DNA from 2 places in the Cytobacillus sp. FSL R5-0377 genome. Region 2 is predicted to be linked to the other one. Evidence: a T-box and tRNA genes for the amino acid it is inferred to sense, from the RefSeq annotation. Region 2 holds a T-box; the other holds one or more tRNA genes.
The links. A T-box is a leader RNA that pairs with one kind of tRNA and senses whether it is charged. The one in region 2 lies ahead of leuS (leucine--tRNA ligase), so its partner is inferred to be a tRNA-Leu.

Region 1 (4,412 bases), 1.1 Mb from region 2:
CTTGCAGAGTTGGTTAAAATAGATCCGAAATCAGTCGGGGTTGGTCAATATCAGCATGACGTATCCCAGAAAAAGCTGTCAGAATCCCTGGCTTTTGTAGTAGAAACTGCGGTAAACCAGGTGGGCGTCAATGTAAATACAGCTTCATCTTCATTACTGCAGCATGTAGCCGGTTTGTCAAAAACGGTTGCCTTAAATATTATTAAAAAACGGGATGAGGAAGGAAAGTTTACGGACCGCAAGCAATTGAAGAAAATTCCGCGGCTTGGTGCCAAAACATATGAACAGGCAATCGGCTTCCTGCGGATTATCGATGGAAAGGAACCTCTGGACCGTACTGGCATCCACCCGGAAACATATGCAGAAGTAAATAAATTGCTTACTACTCTAGGCTTTAAATCAAATGATCTTGGATCGCCATCGCTAAGAGAAGCGCTTAAAGGAATTGATATCTCTCAGACAGCCCGGGAGCTTGAGATTGGAGAGCTGACACTGAAAGATATCATAGACGCATTAATGAGACCGGAAAGGGATCCGCGAGATGAGCTGCCAAAGCCCCTTTTGAAAAAAGAAGTTCTAAAGCTTGAAGACCTGCAGGAAGGAATGGAACTGCAAGGGACAGTGCGGAATGTTGTAGACTTCGGGGCCTTTGTCGATATTGGAGTCAAACAGGACGGACTTGTTCATATTTCCAAGCTCAGCCGCAAATTTGTCAAACATCCGCTGGACGTCGTTTCCGTTGGTGATGTGGTAACAGTCTGGGTTGACTCTGTCGACAAGCACAAGGGAAGAGTCGCTTTAACAATGCTGGGCCATTCTAATTAATAAAAGCTAATAGCTTTAAAGTTCATTCGAGCCATAAGCCAAATCACTATTTATTGCGTGATTTGGCTTATGCTTTTTATGGATTATAATAAATGAGTTAGATTGTATAAGGACATCCTGGCATAGTCATTACCGCGGGGTTTCGATGAATTGAACTCCGGCTTTTTATGAGCAGTGTTTCTTTCGATAGAAAAACCAGCACTGATTCAGCAGTTTGATCTGATAGCGGTCTTTTTCATAAAAAGCACGCTGGATTTGATTTTGAAACCATACAGGCATAAGATGACCTCCCATTAATTGAATTCTGACAAAGGCTCCCTGGGCTGAAAGGCGGATTCAGAGCTGTAAAAGGTATATATAATGTATGCTATAATAGGTTGTCATGTTTACGATAAGAGAGGAAAAACATTGCGATGAATGACCAGGATCTTCAGACACTTGTTGAAAAGATATCATTAGAAAGCTTTGGCAAGCCCTTTTGCCACCGGGCATATTTTAATTCACGCCTAAAATCCACTGGCGGAAGATATATGCTGAATACCCATCATGTAGAAATAAACAAAAAGTATTTTGAACAGCTTGGTCTCGAAGAGTTGGAAGGAATTATTAAACACGAGCTATGTCATTATCATTTGCACTTGGAAGGAAAAGGATACAAACATCGTGATCAGGACTTCAGAATGTTAATGAAGAAAGTTGGAGCACCCCGATTTTGTGCAGCCTTGCCTGATCGTCCGAAAACAAACAGATCTGCTAAGGTTCTTGTTTATGTGTGCAAAGATTGCGGCCAAGTCTTTCAGAGAAAAAGAAAAGTTAATACTCAAAAGTATGTCTGCGGAAAATGCAAAGGGAAATTAAAATTTAAAAAAGAGTTGACATTAGAATAGGTACACATTATATTTAATAATTGTCGCAGGTCAAAATCGGACAAACGGCTAATAAATTCTCTTAAAAAATATGCTTGACTTTTATAGCCCATGTCCTTATAATATGAAGAGTCGATAAGAAGTTAACTGTTTTATCGATTAAGATTATTATTGTTTATATTATTCCGCAGTAGCTCAGTGGTAGAGCATTCGGCTGTTAACCGAACGGTCGCAGGTTCGAATCCTGCCTGCGGAGCCATTTTTGGGGAAGTACTCAAGTGGCTGAAGAGGCGCCCCTGCTAAGGGTGTAGGTCGCGTAAGCGGCGCGAGGGTTCAAATCCCTCCTTCTCCGCCAGAATATTCTAACAACGGCCCGTTGGTCAAGCGGTTAAGACACCGCCCTTTCACGGCGGTAACACGGGTTCGAATCCCGTACGGGTCACTTTTTTATTTCCGGCCGTTAACACGCTTGCCTGTCACGCAGGAGAATCGCGGGTTCGATTCGCGTCGGGATCGCCATTTTAATTATTGGGCTATAGCCAAGCGGTAAGGCACCGGACTTTGACTCCGTCACTCGCAGGTTCGAATCCTGCTAGCCCAGCCATTTTTAATGAGCCATTAGCTCAGTCGGTAGAGCATCTGACTTTTAATCAGAGGGTCGAAGGTTCGAGTCCTTCATGGCTCACCATTTTTAATTTTATATTGCGGGTGTGGCGGAATTGGCAGACGCACCAGACTTAGGATCTGGCGCCGCAAGGCGTGGGGGTTCGACTCCCTTCACCCGCACCATTAATTACCATTGAATTAAGTATAACGTTTTGGTATGATGTTACTTGTCGCTTAATTAAGCGGTCGTGGCGGAATGGCAGACGCGCTAGGTTGAGGGCCTAGTGGGGGCAACCCCGTGGAGGTTCAAGTCCTCTCGGCCGCACCAAAAAAAGCTGTTGACTTTCATAACTGAAGTTGCTATAATATAAGAGTTGCTTTAAAACGTGCGCCCGTAGCTCAATTGGATAGAGCGTTTGACTACGGATCAAAAGGTTAGGGGTTCGACTCCTCTCGGGCGCGCCATATTACGGGGAGTAGCTCAGCTTGGTAGAGCACTTGGTTTGGGACCAAGGGGTCGCAGGTTCGAATCCTGTCTTCCCGACCATTCGGGATACAATAATTATATATATATATATATATATGCGGGTGTAGTTTAGTGGTAAAACCTCAGCCTTCCAAGCTGATGATGAGGGTTCGATTCCCTTCACCCGCTCCAAACTTACTGATTGATCTTTGAAAACTGAACGAACAAAACGTCAACGTTTAATCATTAGTCTTTTTCGAAAAGACAATCGAGCTATATCAACTCTTATATGGAGAGTTTGATCCTGGCTCAGGACGAACGCTGGCGGCGTGCCTAATACATGCAAGTCGAGCGGACTGATGGGAGCTTGCTCCCTGAAGTCAGCGGCGGACGGGTGAGTAACACGTGGGCAACCTGCCTGTAAGACTGGGATAACTCCGGGAAACCGGGGCTAATACCGGATAACTCTTTCCCTCACATGAGGGAAAGCTGAAAGATGGTTTCGGCTATCACTTACAGATGGGCCCGCGGCGCATTAGCTAGTTGGTGAGGTAACGGCTCACCAAGGCGACGATGCGTAGCCGACCTGAGAGGGTGATCGGCCACACTGGGACTGAGACACGGCCCAGACTCCTACGGGAGGCGAGTAGGGAATCTTCCGCAATGGACGAAAGTCTGACGGAGCAACGCCGCGTGAGTGATGAAGGTTTTCGGATCGTAAAACTCTGTTGTCAGGGAAGAACAAGTACCGGAGTAACTGCCGGTACCTTGACGGTACCTGACCAGAAAGCCACGGCTAACTACGTGCCAGCGCCCGCGGTAATACGTAGGTGGCAAGCGTTGTCCGGAATTATTGGGCGTAAAGCGCGCGCAGGCGGTTCCTCAAGTCTGATGTGAAAGCCCCCGCTCAACCGGGGAGGGTCATTGGAAACTGGGGAACTTGAGTGCAGAAGAGAAGAGTGGAATTCCACGTGTAGCGGTGAAATGCGTAGAGATGTGGAGGAACACCAGTGGCGAAGGCGACTCTTTGGTCTGTAACTGACGCTGAGGCGCGAAAGCGTGGGGAGCAAACAGGATTAGATACCCTGGTAGTCCACGCCGTAAACGATGAGTGCTAAGTGTTAGAGGGTTTCCGCCCTTTAGTGTTTGCGGCAAACGCATTAAGCACTCCGCCTGGGGAGTACGGCCGCAAGGCTGAAACTCAAAGGAATTGACGGGGGCCCGCACAAGCGGTGGAGCATGTGGTTTAATTCGAAGCAACGCGAAGAACCTTACCAGGTCTTGACATCCCCTGACAACCCTAGAGATAGGGCGTTCCCCTTCGGGGGACAGGGTGACAGGTGGTGCATGGTTGTCGTCAGCTCGTGTCGTGAGATGTTGGGTTAAGTCCCGCAACGAGCGCAACCCTTGATCTTAGTTGCCAGCATTCAGTTGGGCACTCTAAGGTGACTGCCGGTGACAAACCGGAGGAAGGTGGGGATGACGTCAAATCATCATGCCCCTTATGACCTGGGCTACACACGTGCTACAATGGATGGTACAAAGGGCCGCAAAACCGCGAGGTTAAGCGAATCCCATAAAACCATTCTCAGTTCGGATTGCAGGCCGCAACTCGCCTGCATGAAGCCGGAATCGCTAGTAATCGCGGA
Region 2 (4,412 bases):
GACCAGGCGATGGAAGCTTCAAGCGGTCCCATGAACATTTCGTATAGACGCAGAGTATCTGCACCATGGCTCTCTACGATTTCATCCGGATTAACGACATTGCCTTTTGATTTACTCATTTTCTCATTGTTTTCCCCAAGAATCATGCCCTGGTTGAATAGTTTTTGGAACGGTTCCTTCGTATGGACAACTCCCACATCATATAGAACCTTGTGCCAGAAGCGGGCATATAGAAGGTGAAGAACCGCATGTTCAGCTCCTCCGATATAAATATCAACCGGAAGCCATTCTTTTAATTTCTCGGGATCTGCAAGAGCTTCACTATTTTTCGGATCAATATAGCGAAGATAGTACCAGCAGCTGCCTGCCCATTGCGGCATTGTATTCGTTTCCCTGCGGCCTTTCTTGCCAGTTTCAGGATCCACAACATTAACCCACTCATTGATGTTGGCTAGTGGTGACTCTCCAGTGCCGGAAGGCTTGATCTCCGTTGTTTTTGGAAGCACTAATGGAAGCTGATCTTCCGGCACGGCAGTCATTGTGCCATCTTCCCAGTGGATAACTGGAATCGGCTCGCCCCAATAGCGCTGGCGGCTGAATAGCCAATCACGAAGACGATAAGTAACCTTCTTGGTGCCAATACCCTTTTCTTCGAGCCAGGCAATCATCTTCTCAATAGCATCCTCTTTGTTTAACCCATCCAGGAAGCCTGAGTTCACATGCTCGCCATCGCCAGTGTATGCTTCTTTTTCAACATCTCCGCCGGCAACGACTTCTTTAATAGGCAGTTCAAATTGCTTAGCGAACTCATAGTCACGCTCGTCATGTGCCGGAACCGCCATGATGGCACCCGTTCCATAGCTGACTAAAACGTAATCCGCAATCCAGATTGGCATTTTTTCGCCGTTAGCAGGGTTAATTGCATAAGCACCAGTGAATACACCTGTTTTTTCTTTAGCAAGATCTGTGCGCTCAAGATCGCTCTTGCTTTTTACTTTATCAATGTAAGCCTGAACTGCTTCTTTTTGCTCTTCTGTTGTGATTTTATCAACAAGCGCGTGTTCTGGAGCAAGTACAGCATATGTTGCACCAAATAACGTGTCAGGACGCGTTGTGAAAACAGTGAATGTGCCATCATGACCTTCAATATTAAATGTCACTTCGGCTCCTTCAGAGCGGCCGATCCAGTTACGCTGCATATCCTTAAGGCTCTCAGGCCAATCCAATAAATCAAGATCTTCAAGCAGGCGGTCTGCATAAGCTGTAATTTTCAGCATCCATTGTCTCATTGGACGGCGTTCTACCGGATGGCCTCCGCGCTCGCTCTTTCCGTCAATAACCTCTTCATTTGCAAGTACTGTTCCTAGTGCCGGACACCAGTTAACAGCGACTTCATCAATATAAGCAAGCCCTTTTTCATATAGCTTTAAGAAAATCCACTGAGTCCATTTATAGTATTCAGGGTCTGTTGTGTTAACTTCACGATCCCAGTCATAGGAAAAGCCTAATGCCTTAATCTGGCGGCGGAAGGTGTTGATGTTCTGTTCTGTGAATTCAGCCGGGTCATTCCCTGTATCAAGTGCATACTGCTCTGCAGGCAAGCCAAATGCATCCCATCCCATTGGATGAAGGACATTATAGCCCTGCATGCGCTTCATGCGGGAAAGGATATCAGTTGCCGTATATCCTTCCGGATGGCCAACGTGAAGACCTGCGCCTGAAGGATACGGGAACATATCAAGTGCATAAAACTTTCGCTTGCCTTTATCTTCAGTTGTTTTGAATGTTTTATTTTCTTCCCAGTGGCTTTGCCACTTCTTTTCAATCTCCTGATGATTGAAACTCATTTTTGTTTCCTCCTAATTTCAGAAAGCTGATGGAGCTGACTGCTTTCTGACTTCAAAAATTTGTACTTCATACTATAATTCAATAAAAAAACCCCTCATCCCAAAAAAGGGACGAGAGGATTATGTATAAATCTCCCGCGGTACCACCCACATTAGTGAACATGTCACTCGCTTCATTACTCCTTAACGCGGAGAACGGCAAGCATTACTGGTATTTCACACTTGCTGCTCAAAGGCGAGTTCATGATGTGCCCGGCTGACTTGCACCTGCCGTCAACTCTCTTCAACGGGCTTAGCACCACTACTGCTCCTTATCTAAGCATGTTTAGTATAAGAATATCACTATTGTAATAAATTTCCCGCCAGGATGCAAGTAGGCTTATCCTGACAGGAATTTTATTCTTAGAATATGCAATGTCTACAAAATTGTGCACCATATTTCACTTTCTTTAGGCAAAATGTTTACAAAGACTTTGGCCGCTATTTCTGATGATGAGATCCAACGGCACAGATCACCAGAAAGTTATCTGCCATCAATTCAGTATCAACAATATACCCATAGTTTCAGCTTTTTTATTCATATCTCTGTACAAGAAAAAGAGAGGGTCTCGCTCTTCCCCTCTCTAAAAACTGGTATGTGCATTCCTTTATTGAATTGTGTAGCCTCCATCAATAACTGCTGCCTGGCCCGTAATTCCTTTAGCTCCATCACCAGCCAAAAAAATCGCATAATCTGCAATCTCTTCTACCTTCAAAAGCCTTTTTTGCGGCACTAAAGGATAAATGACCTCCTCCAGTGCTTTTTCGATGGGCACATTTCTAGTTTTAGCAAGGTCATTCAGCTGATTTCTTACAAGAGGTGTATCTACATATCCTGGACAGATGGCATTAACCGTAATGCCATGTTCGGCAGCCTCCAAAGCAGCGACTTTTGTAAGGCCTATGACGCCATGCTTGGCACTGTTATATGCAGCTTTCCCTGCAAATCCGACAAGCCCATTAATGGATGCCATGTTCATGATACGGCCGGACTTTTGTTTTTTCATGACCGGCATGACATGTTTAATGGCCATGAATGGTGCTGTGAGCATCACTTTGATCATAAATTCAAATTTTTCAACAGGAAAATCTTCAATAAAGGAAACATGCTGCAGCCCTGCATTATTTATCAGCACATCCAAAGTACCGAATCGGCTGACAGCTTCATCGATGGCCTCCTGTATATCAGACTCTAATGTCACATCACATTTTAGCCCGAGCGCTTCAAAACCTTCATTCTGCAAGTTTTCTGCAGCTTTTTTTACAGCCTCTTCCTGAATATCCGTGAGAACAATTCTAGAGCCATGTTCAGCAAACCTTTTGCCAATTTCATAGCCAATTCCCTGCGCTGCACCAGTGATAAAAACTACTTTATTTTGTACCATGTATAAGCTCCTTTCAAAAACAAAGGCGGGGCTCTGCTTTACGAGCCCCTGCCGAAATTAGATTCCTAATCCAAATGAGAATAATACAATCGCTAGCGCTAAACCAATCAGCGGGACAATTACCGTAACAGCAGCCACTGCTCCATATGCTGCCTGGTGTGTTTCACCGCAAATAGCACGGACAGTGGTAACAACATAGCCATTATGCGGCAAAGAATCCAGGGCACCTGAAGAAATGGCAACCGTTCTGTGCAGGGCTTCTGCATTAACACCCATATCCATATAATGGGGGGCAAGAATTGGCAGTGCGATTGCCTGGCCGCCTGAAGCTGAACCAGTCATCCCCGCGATCACACTTACTGCTATGGCTCCGCCTATCAGCGGACTGCCAGGGATGCTCGTCATCCAATCTACTGCTGTAGCAAATGCTGGAACTGCTTTTGCTACACCGCCAAACCCTACAACAGCAGCCGTATTACCTATAGCAATTAATGCACCTAATGTTCCATCAGACACAGCATTCCAGAAATTAGTGAAATACTTTCGGTTTAATAGATATGTGGCAATGACTCCACCTAATAAAGCAAGAATAAGTGCAGATTGTGCAAGTGAATCATGGAATACGAAGGAAATAATTAATACCACCACTAACGGTATAACACCCATAATAGGGTGCGGTAAATTCTTATTTTCAGTTACAGGATCCTGCTTGCGGGATTCAAAGGTTTCTCCTTTGTTTACAGCCTTGGTAATCATGCGCTTCAGCCACCAGTAGCCGAAGATCATCATGAACACAGCCACAATTAAGCTGACTTCCCAGCCGGCATATGGAGTTGTTCCAAGGAACTCTATCGGAATCCAGTTCTGAATTTCAGGTGAACCTGCAGAAGTCATCGTAAATGTGACAGATCCAAAGGCAAGTGCTGCAGGGATAAATCTTCTCGGCAGGTTTGCCTGTTTAAATAAACTTAATGCCATTGGGTATACAGAGAAAGCAACAACGAATAAACTGACTCCGCCATAAGTTAAAATGGCACAGGAAGCAACAATGGCAAGAACAGCATATTTCATTCCCAGCTTATCCACCACCATTTTGGATACACTGTCAGCTGCACCGCTGTCCTCCATTACCTTTCCAAAA

Region 1: it encodes a tRNA-Leu, which carries the amino acid that the T-box ahead of leuS (leucine--tRNA ligase) is inferred to sense. The anticodon was not compared.

The regions. Positions count from the first base shown of each region.
Region 1 covers NZ_JBBORA010000001.1:2,199,528-2,203,939, reverse strand. Annotated here, with positions in the region: gene NSQ49_RS11305 (Tex family protein) at 1-825, shown strand, start outside; gene cmpA (cortex morphogenetic protein CmpA) at 991-1,104, opposite strand; gene NSQ49_RS11295 (SprT family protein) at 1,239-1,712, shown strand; tRNA gene NSQ49_RS11290 (tRNA-Asn) at 1,876-1,950, shown strand; tRNA gene NSQ49_RS11285 (tRNA-Ser) at 1,956-2,046, shown strand; tRNA gene NSQ49_RS11280 (tRNA-Glu) at 2,062-2,133, shown strand; tRNA gene NSQ49_RS11275 (tRNA-Gln) at 2,221-2,295, shown strand; tRNA gene NSQ49_RS11270 (tRNA-Lys) at 2,304-2,379, shown strand; tRNA gene NSQ49_RS11265 (tRNA-Leu) at 2,396-2,480, shown strand; tRNA gene NSQ49_RS11260 (tRNA-Leu) at 2,540-2,625, shown strand; tRNA gene NSQ49_RS11255 (tRNA-Arg) at 2,686-2,762, shown strand; tRNA gene NSQ49_RS11250 (tRNA-Pro) at 2,768-2,844, shown strand; tRNA gene NSQ49_RS11245 (tRNA-Gly) at 2,882-2,955, shown strand; rRNA gene NSQ49_RS11240 (16S ribosomal RNA) at 3,050-4,412, shown strand, end outside.
Region 2 covers NZ_JBBORA010000001.1:3,306,214-3,310,625, reverse strand. Annotated here, with positions in the region: gene leuS (leucine--tRNA ligase) at 1-1,847, opposite strand, end outside; T-box leader at 1,952-2,174, opposite strand; gene NSQ49_RS16925 (3-hydroxybutyrate dehydrogenase) at 2,495-3,271, opposite strand; gene NSQ49_RS16920 (GntP family permease) at 3,329-4,412, opposite strand, start outside.